One region of the Bradyrhizobium sp. CCBAU 53415 genome, then DNA from elsewhere that is predicted to be linked to it. Evidence: predicted binding sites of a transcription regulator. Region 1 holds the regulator's gene; the other holds the start of a gene.
The links. Region 1 encodes PhoB, which activates phosphate uptake and scavenging genes when phosphate is short. Its sites were predicted from a motif close to TGTCATNNANCTGTCAT; they were not measured.
Positions count from the first base shown of each region.

Region 2: the regulator PhoB is predicted to act here: its motif matches at 4,325-4,341, upstream of XH87_RS06635 (DUF2794 domain-containing protein).

Region 1 covers NZ_LBJF01000002.1:295,125-302,946, forward strand. The annotation lists gene XH87_RS07705 (ATP-binding protein) at 1-950, shown strand, start outside; gene pstS (phosphate ABC transporter substrate-binding protein PstS) at 1,095-2,108, shown strand; gene pstC (phosphate ABC transporter permease subunit PstC) at 2,294-3,283, shown strand; gene pstA (phosphate ABC transporter permease PstA) at 3,288-4,133, shown strand; gene pstB (phosphate ABC transporter ATP-binding protein PstB) at 4,130-4,951, shown strand; gene phoU (phosphate signaling complex protein PhoU) at 4,963-5,679, shown strand; gene phoB (phosphate regulon transcriptional regulator PhoB) at 5,702-6,409, shown strand; gene XH87_RS07740 (GcrA family cell cycle regulator) at 6,754-7,266, opposite strand; gene XH87_RS07745 (aspartate aminotransferase family protein) at 7,723-7,822, shown strand, end outside.
Region 2 covers NZ_LBJF01000002.1:46,474-54,295, forward strand. The annotation lists gene acnA (aconitate hydratase AcnA) at 194-2,914, shown strand; gene XH87_RS06630 (DUF1223 domain-containing protein) at 3,149-3,925, shown strand; gene XH87_RS06635 (DUF2794 domain-containing protein) at 4,405-4,776, shown strand; gene XH87_RS06640 (GNAT family N-acetyltransferase) at 4,921-5,451, opposite strand; gene XH87_RS06645 (Bax inhibitor-1/YccA family protein) at 5,692-6,483, opposite strand; gene XH87_RS06650 (ABC transporter permease) at 6,765-7,822, opposite strand, start outside.

The DNA of each region.
Region 1 (7,822 bases):
CGCTGCGCAGGAACGAGCTCGCCCAGTTCGCGCTGCGCTCGCCGGAGATCATCACGGCGCTGCGCGAGGCGATCGCGACCACCGAGCCGCGACGCGCGACCTATCTCGACCATGTTCCGGTCGATCGCTGGATGGAGCTCATGATCACGCCGGTGCCGGTGCCGACCAGCTTCGGCGGCGCCGACAAATGCATGCTGATGACCTTCCACGACCAGACGCCGCTGCGCCGGGTCGAGGAGATGCGCGCCGACTTCGTCGCCAATGCCAGCCACGAGCTGCGCACGCCGCTGGCCGCGCTGTCGGGCTTCATCGACACGCTCCAGGGCCAGGCCAAGGACGATCCCAAGGCGCGCGAGCGCTTCCTCGGCATCATGCACAACCAGGCCACCCGCATGGCACGCCTGATCGACGATCTCCTGTCACTGTCGCGGGTCGAGCTGTCGGCCCATGTCCGGCCCGACACCCTGGTCGACCTCGTGCCGATCATCCGCCAGGTCGCCGACGGTCTCGAGCCGCTGGCGCGCGAGCGTCAGGTCGAGGTGGAGATCCATCTGCCGGAACCGCCGGTGATGATCGCAGGGGACCGCGAGGAGCTGCTCCGCCTGTTCGAGAACCTGATCGAGAACGCGCTCAAATACGGCGCCTCGGGCGGACGCGTCATCGTGTCACTGAGCTCGGCCGCCGCCTCTGATGGAGCTCAGGAAATCCGAGTCATGGTCCGCGATTTCGGCCCCGGCATCGCGCCGGAGCATCTGCCCCGGCTGACCGAGCGGTTCTATCGCGTGGACGTCGGCGACAGCCGCTCGCAGGGCGGTACCGGGCTCGGATTATCGCTGGTGAAACATATTCTTAACCGTCATCGTGGCCGGCTTCTGATCGAAAGCGTGCCCAGGCAGGGCGCCACTTTCACGGCCTGTTTTCCTCAGGTGAAGCCTCTGGCGCAGGGTTAAAAATCAAGCAATTTCAATTGCTTGATTGTGTCATCCAGCTGTCACGAAACCTTCGTAAAAGCTCAGTCGACCGCTCCTAAACGGACGGCGCGGGGAGCGCGATCGGGCGCGGTTGGCGCTTCGCTCCCCAGTATGGAGACCAGCATGAATTTCCTCAAAACCATGGTCGCTGCCGGCTTGGTCGCCGCATCGACGACGGTAGCCTTTGCGGCCGACATCACCGGTGCCGGCGCGACGTTCCCGTTCCCGATCTATTCGAAGTGGGCTGACGCCTACAAAAAGGAGACCGGCAACGGTCTGAACTATCAGTCGATCGGCTCCGGCGGCGGCATCAAGCAGATCCAGGCCAAGACCGTGACCTTCGGCGCCAGCGACGCGCCGCTCAAGGCCGAGCAGCTCGAGAAGGATGGTCTCGTCCAGTGGCCGATGGTGATGGGTGCGATCGTCCCGGTCGTCAACATCGAGGGCGTGAAGCCCGGCGAGATGGTGTTCGACGGCGAGACGCTGGCCAACGTCTATCTCGGCAAGATCACCAAGTGGGATGATCCGGCCATCAAGAAGCTCAATCCGAACGTGAAGCTGCCGTCGGAGGCGATCACCGTGGTCCGCCGTTCGGACGGTTCGGGCACCACCTTCAACTTCACCAACTACCTCTCCAAGGTCAGCGCGGACTGGAAGAGCAAGGTCGGCGAGGGCACCGCGGTCGAGTGGCCGGTCGGCGTCGGCGCCAAGGGCAACGAAGGCGTGTCGGGCAATATCAGCCAGACCAAGAACTCGATCGGCTACGTCGAGTACGCCTATGCCAAGCAGAACAAGCTGACCTACACCAAGATGGTCAACAAGGCCGGCAAGACGGTTGAGCCGACGATGGAGTCGTTCCAGTCGGCCGCATCCAATGCCGACTGGGCTCATGCGCCCGGCTACTATGTCATCCTGACCGACCAGCCCGGCGACAAGTCTTGGCCGATCACCGCCTCGACCTTCATCCTGATGCACAAGGAGCCGGTCGACAAGGCCGCCGCCAAGGAAGCCCTCAAGTTCTTCGCCTGGGCCTTCAAGAACGGCGACAAGATGGCTGAGGAGCTCGACTACATCCCGATGCCGGACAACGTGGTCAAGCTGATCGAGAAGACCTGGTCGGCCGACATCAAGAGCTGAGCTTTCGCGATTGCTCGCGCCCCGTCGTTCCGGGGCGCGAGCGCCGCGAGCGACCCGGAATCTCGTCATTCCGGGTCTGGTCCTTCGGACCATCCCGGAATGACGCCGGATAGATCGTCGACAAGACCGCCTTTGTTGGCGGCACGCAGATGGCGTAAGTAAAACAGGGGATCGACGTGGCTGAGATGGCTGTCGAGAGCAATGTGATTGATGCTGCCGGTCCATATGACCGCGCCAAGGCCTTGAGCGCGTTCAAGCTCGGCGACGTCACCTTCTATTGGATCACGCGGTTGTCCGCGATCTCGGTGCTGCTCATTCTCGGCGGCATCATCATCTCGCTGATCGTCGGGGCGTTCCCGGCGATCAAGGAATATGGCCTCTCCTTCCTGTGGACGCAGCGCTGGGCGCCGTCGGCCGATCCGCCCGTGCTCGGCGCGCTCGGGCCGATGTACGGCACGCTCGTCACCTCCTTCATCGCGATGCTGATCGCCATTCCCGTCGGTCTCGGCATTGCGATCTTCCTCACCGAGCTTTGTCCGCAATGGCTGCGCCGCCCGATCGGCATGGCGATCGAGCTGCTCGCCGGCATTCCCTCGATTATCTACGGCATGTGGGGCTTTTTCGTGCTCGGGCCGTTCCTGGCCAACACCTTCCAGCCCTTCATGATCAGGGTGTTCGACGGCGTTCCTGTGCTGGGTGCGATCTTCGCCGGTCCCCCGTCCTATCTCAGCCTGTTCAACGCCTCGCTGATCCTCGCCATCATGGTGCTGCCCTTCATCACCTCGATCTCGGTCGACGTGTTCAAGACGGTGCCGCCGGTGCTGAAGGAAGCCGCCTACGGCGTCGGTTGTACCACGTGGGAAGTCGTGCGCAGCGTGGTGATCCCCTACACCCGCGTCGGCATCATCGGCGGTGTCATGCTGGCGCTGGGTCGCGCGCTCGGCGAGACGATGGCCGTGACCTTCATCATCGGCAATTCGTTCCGCATCTCCTCGTCGATCTTCGCCCCGGGCACCACGATCTCAGCGGCGATCGCATCCGAGTTCGCCGAGAGCGACGGCCTGCACCAGTCCGGCCTGATCCTGCTCGGTCTGCTGCTGTTCGTGCTGACGTTCTTCGTGCTCGCGGCCGCGCGGCTGATGCTGATGCGCCTGGAAACCAAGGCCGGAAAGTGAAGCCATGAACCCGATCTATTCGCGCCGCCGCCGCTGGGACATCGTCATACGCGGCCTCTGCATCGCAGCCGCCGCCTTCGGCGTCACCTGGCTCGCGCTGATCCTGATCACGCTGCTCTACAACGGTCTGGCCGGGCTCAACCTTCAGGTCTTCACCGCAGACACGCCGCCGCCCGGATCGAGCGAGGGCGGCCTGCGCAACGCCATCGTCGGCTCGCTGATCATGACCGTGATCGGTGTCGGCATCGGCGCGCCGCTCGGCATGTTCGCCGGTACCTATCTCGCCGAATACGGCCGCAACGACAAGCTGACCTCGGTGATCCGTTTCATCAACGACATCCTCTTGTCGGCGCCCTCGATCATCATCGGCCTGTTCATCTATGGTGCGGTCGTGGTGCCGATGCGAGGCTTCTCGGCAATCGCCGGCGCGCTGGCGCTCGCCGTGATCGTGATCCCCGTCGTGGTGCGCACCACGGAGGACATGCTGCTGCTGGTGCCGAACCCGCTGCGTGAAGCCGCCAGCGCACTCGGTCTGCCGCGTTCGCTGGTGATCAAGCGCATCGCCTACCGTGCGGCGCGCTCCGGCCTCATCACCGGCGTGCTGCTCGCCACCGCCCGCGTCGCCGGCGAGACCGCGCCGCTGCTGTTCACCGCGCTGTCCAACCAGTTCTTCAGCCTGAGCCTGGACAAGACGATGGCCAACTTGCCGGTGACCATCAACAACTTCGTGCAGAGCCCCTACGCCTACTGGAAGCAACTCGCCTGGAGCGGGGCGCTGCTGATCACCCTGACTGTGCTTGCCCTGAACATTGGCGCCCGCATCCTTGGTGCCGAGAGGACCGCAAAATGAGTGAAATGTCTATTTCCGTAAGCGCGCCGACCGTTCATCCCGGCTCGCAGCCGCTGCCCGAGGCGCCTGCCAAGGTCACCGCGCGCAACCTCAATTTCTACTACGGTGAGCACCATGCGCTGAAGAACATCAATCTGGCGCTGGGTACCAATCGCGTCACGGCCTTTATCGGCCCGTCCGGCTGCGGCAAGTCGACCCTGCTGCGCATCTTCAACCGGATGTACGACCTCTATCCGGGCCAGCGCGCCACCGGCCAGCTGTTGCTCGACCAGACCAACATTCTCGACCCCAAGCTCGACCTCAATCTGCTGCGCGCCCGGGTCGGCATGGTGTTCCAGAAGCCGACGCCGTTCCCGATGACGATCTACGAGAACATCGCCTTCGGCATCCGCCTCTACGAGAAGATCTCGAAGTCCGAGATGGACGATCGCGTCGAGAAGGCGCTGCGCGGCGGCGCGCTGTGGAACGAGGTCAAGGACAAGCTCAACGCCTCCGGCCTGTCGCTCTCGGGCGGCCAGCAGCAGCGCCTGTGCATCGCCCGCACCGTCGCGGTGCGCCCCGAGGTGATCCTGTTCGACGAGCCCTGCTCGGCGCTCGATCCGATCTCGACCGCCAAGGTCGAGGAGCTGATCCAGGAACTGTCCGAGAACTACACGATCGCGATCGTCACCCACAACATGCAGCAGGCCGCGCGCGTCTCCGACAAGACCGCCTTCATGTATCTTGGCGAGCTGATCGAGTTCGACGACACCAGCAAGATCTTCACGTCGCCGACCGACCGGCGAACGCAGGATTACATCACCGGCCGGTTCGGCTGAGGAGACGGGACATGGGTACTGAACATACCGCAAAGGCTTTTGACACCGACCTCCAGGAGCTCACCCGCCTGGTCGCCGAAATGGGCGGGATCGCCGAGCGCATGATCGTCGATTCCGTCGACGCGCTGATCCGCCGCGACGTCGCGCTCGGCCAGCGCGTCGTCGCCACCGACGCCGATCTCGACATGCTGCAGAAGCGCATCGAGGAGCGCGCGGTGCTCACCATCGCCCGCCGCCAGCCGATGGCGGTCGACCTGCGCGAGATCGTCGGCGCCATGCGCGTTGCGACCGATCTCGAGCGCATCGGCGACCTCGCCAAGAACATGGGCAAGCGCGTCGCCGCGCTGGAGACCGACTTCCATCCGCTCAAGCTGTTCCGCGGCCTGGAGCACATGACCGATCTCGTGCAGCAGCAGGTCAAGTCGGTGCTGGACGCCTATGCCGCTCACGACCTGCCGGCGGCGATGGCGGTGTGGAAGGGCGACGAGGAAGTCGACGCGATCTGCACCTCGCTGTTCCGCGAGCTCCTCACCTACATGATGGAGGATCCGCGCAACATCTCGTTCTGCATCCACCTGATGTTCTGTGCCAAGAACATCGAGCGGATCGGCGACCATGCCACCAACATCGCCGAGACCGTGTTCTACATGATCGAGGGCCAGGCCATCACCGACAAGCGGCCGAAGGGCGACATGACCACGTTCGCCACGACGATACCGAATACCTGAAGACTTAAGGAGCGACGGTACCATGGGCGCACGCATTATGGTGGTTGAGGACGAGGAAGCTCTCACCGAGCTTCTCCGTTACAACCTCGAAGGCGACGGCTATGACGTCGAGACGGTGATGCGCGGCGATGACGCCGACACCCGCCTCAAGGAGCACATTCCCGATCTGATCGTGCTCGACTGGATGCTGCCGGGCCTGTCAGGCATCGAGCTGTGCCGGCGGCTGCGCACCCGCTCCGAGACCAAGCAGCTGCCGATCATCATGCTCACCGCCCGCGGCGAGGAGAGCGAGCGGGTGCGGGGACTTGCGACCGGCGCCGACGACTATATCGTCAAGCCATTCTCGGTGCCGGAACTGCTGGCGCGCGTGAAGGGTCTGCTCAGGCGCGCGAGCCCCGAGCGGCTCGCCACGGTGCTCGCCTATGGCGACATCGAGCTCGACCGTGACAAGCGCCGCGTCGCGCGTTCGGGCCGGCCGATCGACCTCGGCCCGACCGAATATCGCCTGCTGGAGTTCTTCCTGGAGCATCCCGGCCGGGTGTTCTCGCGCGAGCAACTGCTCGACAGCGTCTGGGGCCGCGACATCTACATCGATGAACGCACCGTCGACGTTCATATCGGTCGTCTCCGCAAGCTGCTCAATCTCGGCCGCGAGCAGGACCCGATCCGCACCGTCCGCGGCGCCGGTTATGCGCTCGACGATCGCTTTGCGAAGGCGGAGCAGACCTAAAGCATGATCCGGAAAAGTGCGCAGCGGTTTTCCGAAAAGATCATGCTTAAACGACGACCTACAGCGCGATGACGATTCATCCTGATCGCATCGCGCTTTAGTCTAAGGTTTGCAGACTTTGGTTTGGCGTAGTGCAATCACACTCTCAGTGTCGTCCCTGCGAACGCAGAGACCCATAACCACAGGAAGTGGTTTGGCGAAGACTCGGAGTGATCATCCCGTGCAATGACAGCGCCCCGGGATTATGGGTCCCTGCGCCCCGTGCGCAATTGCGCACCAGGCAGGGACGACATCCGATGTGTTGAGCCGTTTTCGCGCGCCGGCTGACGAGGCGCGCTGATAACCTACCGCGTTCCCGGCTTGGCCGGTGCGCGCCGGCGATCTGCCGCCGGCTGATAGGCCACGCGCGAATGCTGGGCGCAGTAGGGCAGGCCGGACAGCGCCTTGCCGCCGCAGAAGAAGAAATCCGGGCTCGAGGGATCGCCGACCGGCCAGTGGCAGGTCGCCTCGTTCAATTCCAGCAGCGACAGTCGCTGGCTCATCGGCACCACGTTGTCGTAGGTGACCGGCTCGGCCTCCACCTCGACCTCGAAGGCCTGCGCCAGCGCGGTGTTGCCGCGCGCAACGGGGCGGGTCACCCGCATCATGTGCTGCGCGGGCCGTGCCTTGCGCGGCCGGGGCGCTGCCGAAGAAGGGCTCTTGGCGCGGCCGGACAGGCCGAGCCGGTGCACTTTGCCGATCACGGCATTGCGGGTCACATTGCCGAGCTCCGCCGCAATCTGGCTGGCCGAAAGTCCGGCCTCCCAGAGCTTTTTCAGCTGCTCGACGCGATCATCGGACCAGGTCAAAACCGTCATTGCACCCTTTCCCTCGCTGCGAGCCTGCCATCCTGGAGCCTTCGCAGCGAATGCCTAAGCCTTGAAAACCCGTGCCGCCAGAATCCCTTAAGGCTCGCCGGGCGCACCAAAGACGCCCGAACGTTTACGCCGGTACATGAGGACTCTTGGGATCAGAACCGCTGCACGAGATATCGTATCTGACAGTCCAAACGCTACAATATGGCGTGACTCCCGCGCAAGAGTCCGCCGGCTCGCTTCCACATGTTCCGTGGTGAAAACCCGCAAAACCGGCACCGCAAGACTACGGATTCAGCGTTTCGCGAGGCTTTCCGGGCGGCATTGACACCCGTCTTGTCAGGCATAAGATAGCGTCACGTGCCGCCCTTAAAAGGCGGCACGTTTCGTTTTCCGGGCCGGGCAATGGTGCGTTGCGCAATGCACGCTTCACGCCGTCCGCAACATTCAAGTGACGTCATGACCAACAGCGCCGCGCCGCATTTGCTCCCCGTTTTCGCCAGGGCCGACCTCGGTTTCGAGCGCGGCGAAGGCTGCTGGCTGGTCGCGACCAATGGGG
Region 2 (7,822 bases), 250 kb from region 1:
GTAGCGCATGGGAATTTTTGGCTCGCGGGTTGCTGCGGTACGATTGTGGCTGTGGCGGCGCCGTTAGAAAGCTTCTATAAGCCCGGAACTACTTGATGCAGCAACTCAACCCGCCCCTGCAAGCGGCCCAGCCTGATACGCTGACGGTGTTAAAATACCCTGCCGGGTATAACTAACAATTGGGATCTCCTACATGACCTCGCTCGACAGCTTCAAATGCAAAAAGACTCTCAAGGTCGGCGCCAAGACCTATGTCTATTACAGCCTGCCTACAGCCGAGAAGAATGGTCTGAAGGGAATTTCGAAACTTCCCTATTCGATGAAGGTCCTGCTCGAGAACCTGCTGCGCAACGAGGACGGCCGCTCGGTCAAGAAGGAAGACATCGTCGCGGTCTCGAAATGGCTGCGCAAGAAATCGCTGGAGCATGAGATCGCCTTCCGCCCGGCGCGCGTCCTGATGCAGGACTTCACCGGCGTGCCGGCGGTGGTCGACCTCGCCGCGATGCGCAACGCGATGCAGAAGCTCGGCGGCGATGCCGAGAAGATCAACCCGCTGGTGCCGGTCGACCTAGTCATCGACCATTCGGTGATCGTGAACTTCTTCGGCGACAACAAGGCCTTCGGCAAGAACGTCACCGAGGAATACAAGCAGAACCAGGAGCGCTACGAGTTCCTGAAGTGGGGCCAGAAGGCGTTCTCGAACTTCTCGGTCGTGCCGCCCGGCACCGGCATCTGCCACCAGGTCAACCTCGAATATCTGGCCCAGACGGTCTGGACCAGGAAGGAGAAGATGACGGTCGGCAAGAAGACCGGCACCTTCGAGGTCGCCTATCCCGATTCGCTCGTCGGCACCGATTCGCACACCACCATGGTCAATGGTCTCGCCGTGCTCGGCTGGGGCGTCGGCGGCATCGAGGCGGAAGCCTGCATGCTCGGCCAGCCGCTGTCGATGCTGCTGCCCAACGTCGTCGGCTTCAAGCTGAAGGGCGCGCTGAAGGAAGGCGTCACCGCGACCGACCTCGTGCTCACGGTCACGCAGATGCTGCGCAAGCTCGGCGTCGTCGGCAAGTTCGTCGAGTTCTTCGGCCCCGGCCTCGACCATCTCTCGGTCGCCGACAAGGCGACGATCGCCAACATGGCGCCCGAATACGGCGCGACCTGCGGCTTCTTCCCGGTCGATGCCGCCGCGCTCGACTATCTCAAGACCTCCGGCCGCGCCTCGGCGCGCGTTGCGCTGGTCCAGGCCTATGCCAAGGCGCAGGGCCTGTTCCGTACCGCCAAGTCGCCCGATCCGGTGTTCACGGAAACGCTGACGCTCGACCTCGGCGACGTCGTGCCGTCGATGGCCGGCCCGAAGCGTCCCGAGGGCCGCATCGCGCTGCCCACCGTCGCGGACGGCTTCTCGCTCGCGCTCGGCAGCGAGTACAAGAAGGCCGAGGAGCCCGCCAGGCGCTTCCCCGTCGAAGGCAAGAACTTCGACATCGGCCATGGCGACGTCGTGATCGCCGCCATCACCTCCTGCACCAACACTTCGAACCCGAGCGTCCTGATCGGTGCCGGCCTGCTCGCGCGCAACGCCGCCGCGAAGGGCCTCAAGGCCAAGCCGTGGGTGAAGACCTCGCTTGCTCCGGGCAGCCAGGTGGTCGCGGAATATCTCGCCAATTCCGGTCTGCAGCCCTATCTCGACAAGGTCGGGTTCAACCTGGTCGGCTTCGGCTGCACCACCTGCATCGGCAATTCCGGTCCGCTGCCTGAGGAGATCTCGAAGGCGATCAACGACAACGGCGTCGTCGCGGCCGCGGTGCTCTCCGGCAACCGCAACTTCGAAGGCCGTGTCTCGCCGGACGTGCAGGCGAACTACCTGGCCTCGCCGCCGCTGGTCGTCGCCTACGCGCTGGCGGGCAGCGTCACCAGGAACCTCGCCACCGAGCCGCTCGGCGAGGGCAAGGACGGCAAGCCGGTCTACCTGAAGGATATCTGGCCGACGACGAAGGAGATCAACGCCTTCATGAAGAAGTTCGTGACCGCGTCGATCTTCAAGAAGAAGTATGCCGACGTGTTCAAGGGCGACACCAACTGGCGCAAGATCAAGACGGTCGAGAGCGAGACCTATCGCTGGAACATGTCTTCGACCTATGTGCAGAACCCGCCCTATTTCGACGGCATGAAGAAGGAGCCGGAGCCGGTCACCGACATCGTCGAGGCGCGCATCCTCGCCATGTTCGGCGACAAGATCACCACCGACCACATCTCGCCGGCCGGTTCGATCAAGCTCACCTCGCCCGCCGGCAAATATCTCAGCGAGCACCAGGTACGCCCCGCCGACTTCAATCAGTACGGCACGCGCCGCGGCAACCATGAAGTCATGATGCGCGGCACCTTCGCCAACATCCGCATCAAGAACTTCATGCTGAAGGGCGCCGACGGCAACATTCCCGAGGGCGGCCTCACCAAGCACTGGCCCGACGGCGAGCAGATGTCGATCTACGACGCCGCGATGAAGTACCAGGAAGAGCAGGTGCCGCTGGTGGTGTTCGCCGGTGCCGAATACGGCAACGGCTCCTCGCGCGACTGGGCCGCGAAGGGCACGCGCCTGCTCGGCGTGCGCGCCGTGATCTGCCAGAGCTTCGAGCGCATCCACCGCTCCAACCTGGTCGGCATGGGCGTGCTGCCGCTGACCTTCGAGGAAGGCACCTCCTGGCAGTCGCTGGGCCTGAAGGGCGACGAGAAGGTCACGCTGCGCGGTCTCGTCGGCGACCTCAAGCCGCGCCAGAAGCTGACCGCGGAGATCGTCTCCGGCGACGGTTCGTTGCAGCGCGTTTCGCTGCTTTGCCGCATCGATACGCTGGACGAGCTCGACTACTACCGCAACGGCGGCATCCTGCACTACGTGCTGCGCAAGCTCGCGGCGTAAGCGCGGATTTGTGAACGATGGCTCACTGCGAAGTGAGTAGAAGCCTAAACGAAGGCGGCCTATCAAAGGCCGCCTTCGCGCGTTTGCGGTACGTTTCGGATGGGCCCGCCCGGCGCAAAACCCTCCCTTGGACGGTTGCCTGGGCGGACGAATGTGCCGCGCCCCCGTAAGAGTACGGTGATCATCAGGCGATAAGATTTCCCTTCCCACGAGCAATGGTGTGCGGCGTTCGACATGACGACAACAGCGGCTTCTCATCTGATTTCACGTTGGTCCGGCGCCCTCTGGTCGGGGGCTCTCGGCATATGTGCGATCATCGCCGTCATCCGTCCTGCCGAGGCTGATCCGCGCGCCGTCGTCGAGTTGTTCACCTCGCAGGGCTGCTCCTCCTGTCCGCCCGCCGACCAGATCATCGGCGATCTCTCCAAAGATCCCTCCGTCATCGCGCTGAGCATGCCGATCGACTATTGGGACTATCTCGGCTGGAAAGACACGCTGGCGGACTCGCGCTTCTCTGCGCGGCAGCGTGCCTATTCGCGCATGCGCGGCGACCGCGAAGTCTACACGCCGCAGGTCGTCGTCAACGGCTCCGCGCATGTCATCGGCAGCGATCGCGCCGGCATCGAGAGCGCGATCGGCAAGACGGACAAGGGTACTGGCGTGATGAGCGTACCGGTGACGATGTCACTCTCGGGTAAGCAGATCAACGTGTCGGTGGCAGCAAGCAAGGAGCCCGCGGTCTCGCGCGGCGAGGTCTGGATCTGCTCGATTGCCAGGTCGGTGCCGATCGCCATCACCCGTGGCGAGAATCGTGGACAGCAGGTCACCTATCACAACGTCGTGCGCAACCTGCTCAAGGTCGGCGACTGGACCGGCCGTCCGGAAAGCTGGACTGTGCCGATCGAGAACCTCACGCGCGACGGCGTCGACGGCGCGGTGGTCTATGTCCAGGACGGCAGCCGGGAGAAGCCCGGCCCGATGCTGGGCGCGGCGTACACGTCGCTGCATTGAAGCGCAGCACGCTTAAGATCGCCTCAGGACAATTTGTCTGTCGTCATTCCGGGCTCGCGCCAAGAGGCGCGCCCCGGAATGGCGGGAAGCAGAAACGTCCCGACGCAAACAAAAAAGGACCAACTCGCGTTGGCCCTCCTTGCCGTGCGTACACAGACCCGATCCTGTTCGACCCCGGGGGGCTGGGGGCTGAGGAATCCGGAACCGAAAGGACCGGGTCAACGCACATGATTCTTTTCGCAATTCAGGGCGGCGGGCGGTGGGCGGAAAAGCGGCGAGACTATGATTCCTGCTAACGGTCCCGTGACGGTTTGCCGCGATAAAGTTCCACCTCTGCGTGTGCCCCGTTGCGTGACGATTTGATGGGTTGAACCCCTTGCGGCGCGGAACGGTTGGCGCAATCATGCAACTGTCATGAGCGCGGTTCCGGGACGGTCTTCGCGGCCGCCATCATTCCGTGCGATGAGGAGGCGCTTCCCATGAGTTTGATGTCGGAGGATGCCGATCCGAGCGAGCAGCGCGCGGCGGCGCGTCCCGCCGCCGCGAATGCGCAGGCCAACCGAGTGACGTTCAACCGGCTCGAGCTGCACCGGATTCTCAATCTCTACGGCCGCATGGTCGCCGACGGCGAGTGGCGTGACTACGCCATCGACTTTCTGAAGGACCGCGCCGTCTTCTCGGTCTATCGCCGCGCCTCGGAAGTGCCGATCTATCGCATCGAGAAGGACCCGCGGCTCGCGCGCAAGCAGGGCATGTACAGCGTGATCTCGGCGACCGGGCTGATCCTGCGCCGCGGCCATGAGCTGGAGCGCGTGTTGCTGGTGATTGATCGGAAGCTGGCGGTGGTGTGACGACCTTCGGTCGTCATTCCCCCGCGCGACGAAGTCGCGAACTCCGGCGCGCAGTTGCGCGCCTGAGAAGCTCGATCCGCATTCGCAACCAGCTTCTGGATTCCGGTTCGATGCTAACGCATCGAACCGGAATGACAGATAAGGCTACGTTCCCGGCACCGTGCTGGCGCCCTCGCCGAGGTCCCGCTGCATCATCACCGTGTCCAGCCAGCGGCCGAATTTCAACCCGACACTGGGATGCGTGCCGATCATCTTGAAGCCGGCCTTGGTGTGCACGCCGATCGATCCGGCATTGGCGGAATCGCCGATCACCGCGATCATCTGGCGAAAGCCGCGCGCCTCGCATTCGGCGACCAGCCGCTCCAGCAGCAGAGAGCCGACACCGCGGCGGTGGAAAGAGGGATCGAGATAGATCGAGTTCTCGACCGTAAAACGATAGGCCGGCCGCGGGCGGTAGGCCCCGGCATAGGCATAGCCGGCCACGCGGCCGTCGAGGATCGCGACGAAATAGGGATAGCCGCCGTCCAGCAGCGCGCGATAGCGGCGCGTCATCTCTGAGAGGTCCGGCGGCTCCAGCTCGAATGTCGCCGTGCCCTCGCGGACGGCCTGCTGATAGATGGCGGTGATGGCGGGAAGGTCGGCCTCGGTCGTGGGCCTGATTTCGGGTGCGGACATGGCGGGAAGATAGCAGCGGTATCGCAACGAGCAACGCTGTTTCCGCATGCGTCATGGCCAGGCTTGTCCCGGCCATCCACGCCTTTACCCGCAGCACGAAGAACGTGGATGCCCGGGCATTCGCCTCGCCGAAGCGGCTTCGGCCGCGCAGGCGGGACAAGCCCGGGCATGACGGCGTGTTACGCAAACAAAAACCCCGGCCTCTCGGCCGGGGTTTGCGTCCGTTCTCTGGTCTGGCGCTTAGTCGCGCTGGCCGAGAAGCTGCAGCAGCAGCGTGAACAGGTTGATGAAGTTCAGGTACAGCGACAGCGCGCCGGTGATGGCCGCGCGCTCCGCGATGTCCCCGCCCGCCGAGGCATAGCCGTAGATGTAGTCGTTCTTCAGCCGCTGGGTATCCCAGGCGGTAAGGCCCGCGAACACCAGCACGCCGACCACCGACACGATGAACTGCAGCATCGAGCTTGCCAGGAACAGGTTCACCAGGCTCGCGATGATGATGCCGATCAGGCCCATGAACAGGAACGAGCCCATCCCGGTCAGGTCACGACGCGTGGTGTAGCCGTAGAGGCTGAGCGCACCGAAGGTCGCCGCGGTGATGAAGAACACCCGCACGATCGAGGTGTGCGTGAACACCAGGAAGATCGACGACAGCGAGATGCCCATCAGCGCCGAGAACACCCAGAACAGGATCTGGGCGGTCGAGGGCGCCAGACGGTTGATGCCCGCCGAGATCACGAACACCATCGCGAGCGGCGCGAGCATGAACAGCCACTTCAGCGGGCTCACGAACATCGCGTAGCCGAACGGCGTCAGGAACAGCTTGCCGACGCGGACCGCTTCCGGGGTCGGAACGTCGGTCACGGCGGCCATGTAGACGCCGAGCGCGGCCAGGCCGGTGATGGCCAGGCCAATGCTCATGTAATTGTAGATGCGCAGCATGTAGGCGCGCAGGCCGGCATCGACCGTCGCGGCGTCAACACGCCCGGCGGCCCTGCCGAAAGGAGAAGCGTAGTTACGGTCTAGGTCCGACATGGTCGAATTCCCGTTGGTTGGTCCGGTCCGGCATGAGGGTCGCCATGCCGCCGGTTCGTCAAACTCTATCTCGGATACCGACGCCAGCCGACTAAATTCTGGCTCACAATCGGGGCTCCGAACCCATTCGATATGTGGGAAACTAGCACATTCGCTGCAACCTTCCACGCGCGGCTGAATGTCGCCCTTGGCGGCAATCCTGACGCGAACCTGACGAGCAGTCGTGGTTAATCGCAGGAATCGTGCGATTCCGCTCGCGTGTACCCAACCGCTACATTTTGTCACAAATTCCGCAACACCATGGCGGGCTTCTTGTTCAACGCCAGTAGCGTGCCGGCGAGCCCGAGCCCGACGGTGACGACCAGGGCGGCCACCACCACGCCCGCCGCGCTGCCGGCCTGCCAGACGAAGCTCAGCGTCATCAGCCGCGTCACGATCATCCAGGCCGCGACGCTGCCGGCGATGACGCCGAACACCGCGGTGGCGAGCCCGATCAGGAGGTATTCGAGGGCATAGGCGCCGAGCAAGCGCAGGCGCGTCGCGCCCAGCGTCTTCAGGATCACCGCATCGTAGACCCGGTGACGGTGGCCGGCGGCGAGCGCCCCGCCCAGCACGAGGATCGCCGAGATCAGGGTCACGGCGCTGGCGCCGCGGATCGCCAGCGCCAGATTGGTCACGACCGAGCCGACCGTCTCCATCACCTCGCGCACGCGCACGCTCGTCACCATCGGATAGGCGGCGGCGACCTGCTTGATGATCTTGCCGTCGCCCGCAGCATCGCCGCCGGCCTCGGTCAGCGTTGCGATATGGGTATGCGGGGCCCCCTTGAAGGCGTTCGGCGAGAACACGAGGACGAAGTTGATGCCGAGACCCTGCCAGTCGATGGTGCGCAGATTGCCGATTCTCGCCGGGATGTCGCGGCCGAGCACGTTGACCACGATTTCGTCGCCGAGCTTGAGGCCGAGCCCGTCGGCGATCTTTTTCTCCATCGAGACCAGCGGCGGGCCGGAATAATCGGCGCTCCACCATTCGCCCTCGACCACCTTGGAACCTTTCGGCAACTCGCCGGTGTAGGTCAGGCCGCGGTCGCTCTGCAGCACCCATTCGGAATCGGTGGTGGGCTTGAGATCCTCGGCGCGCACGCCGCGCGCGGCGACAATGCGCCCGCGCAACATCGGCACGTCCTCGACCTTGGCGCCCGGCGCGATCCGGCGCAGATAGAGGTCGAACTGCTCGGCCTGCGCGCTCGGGATGTCGATGAAGAAGAACGATGGCGCCCGATCGGGCAGCGCCGCGAGGAACTGCCGGCGCAGATTGCCGTCGATCTGGGTGATGGTGA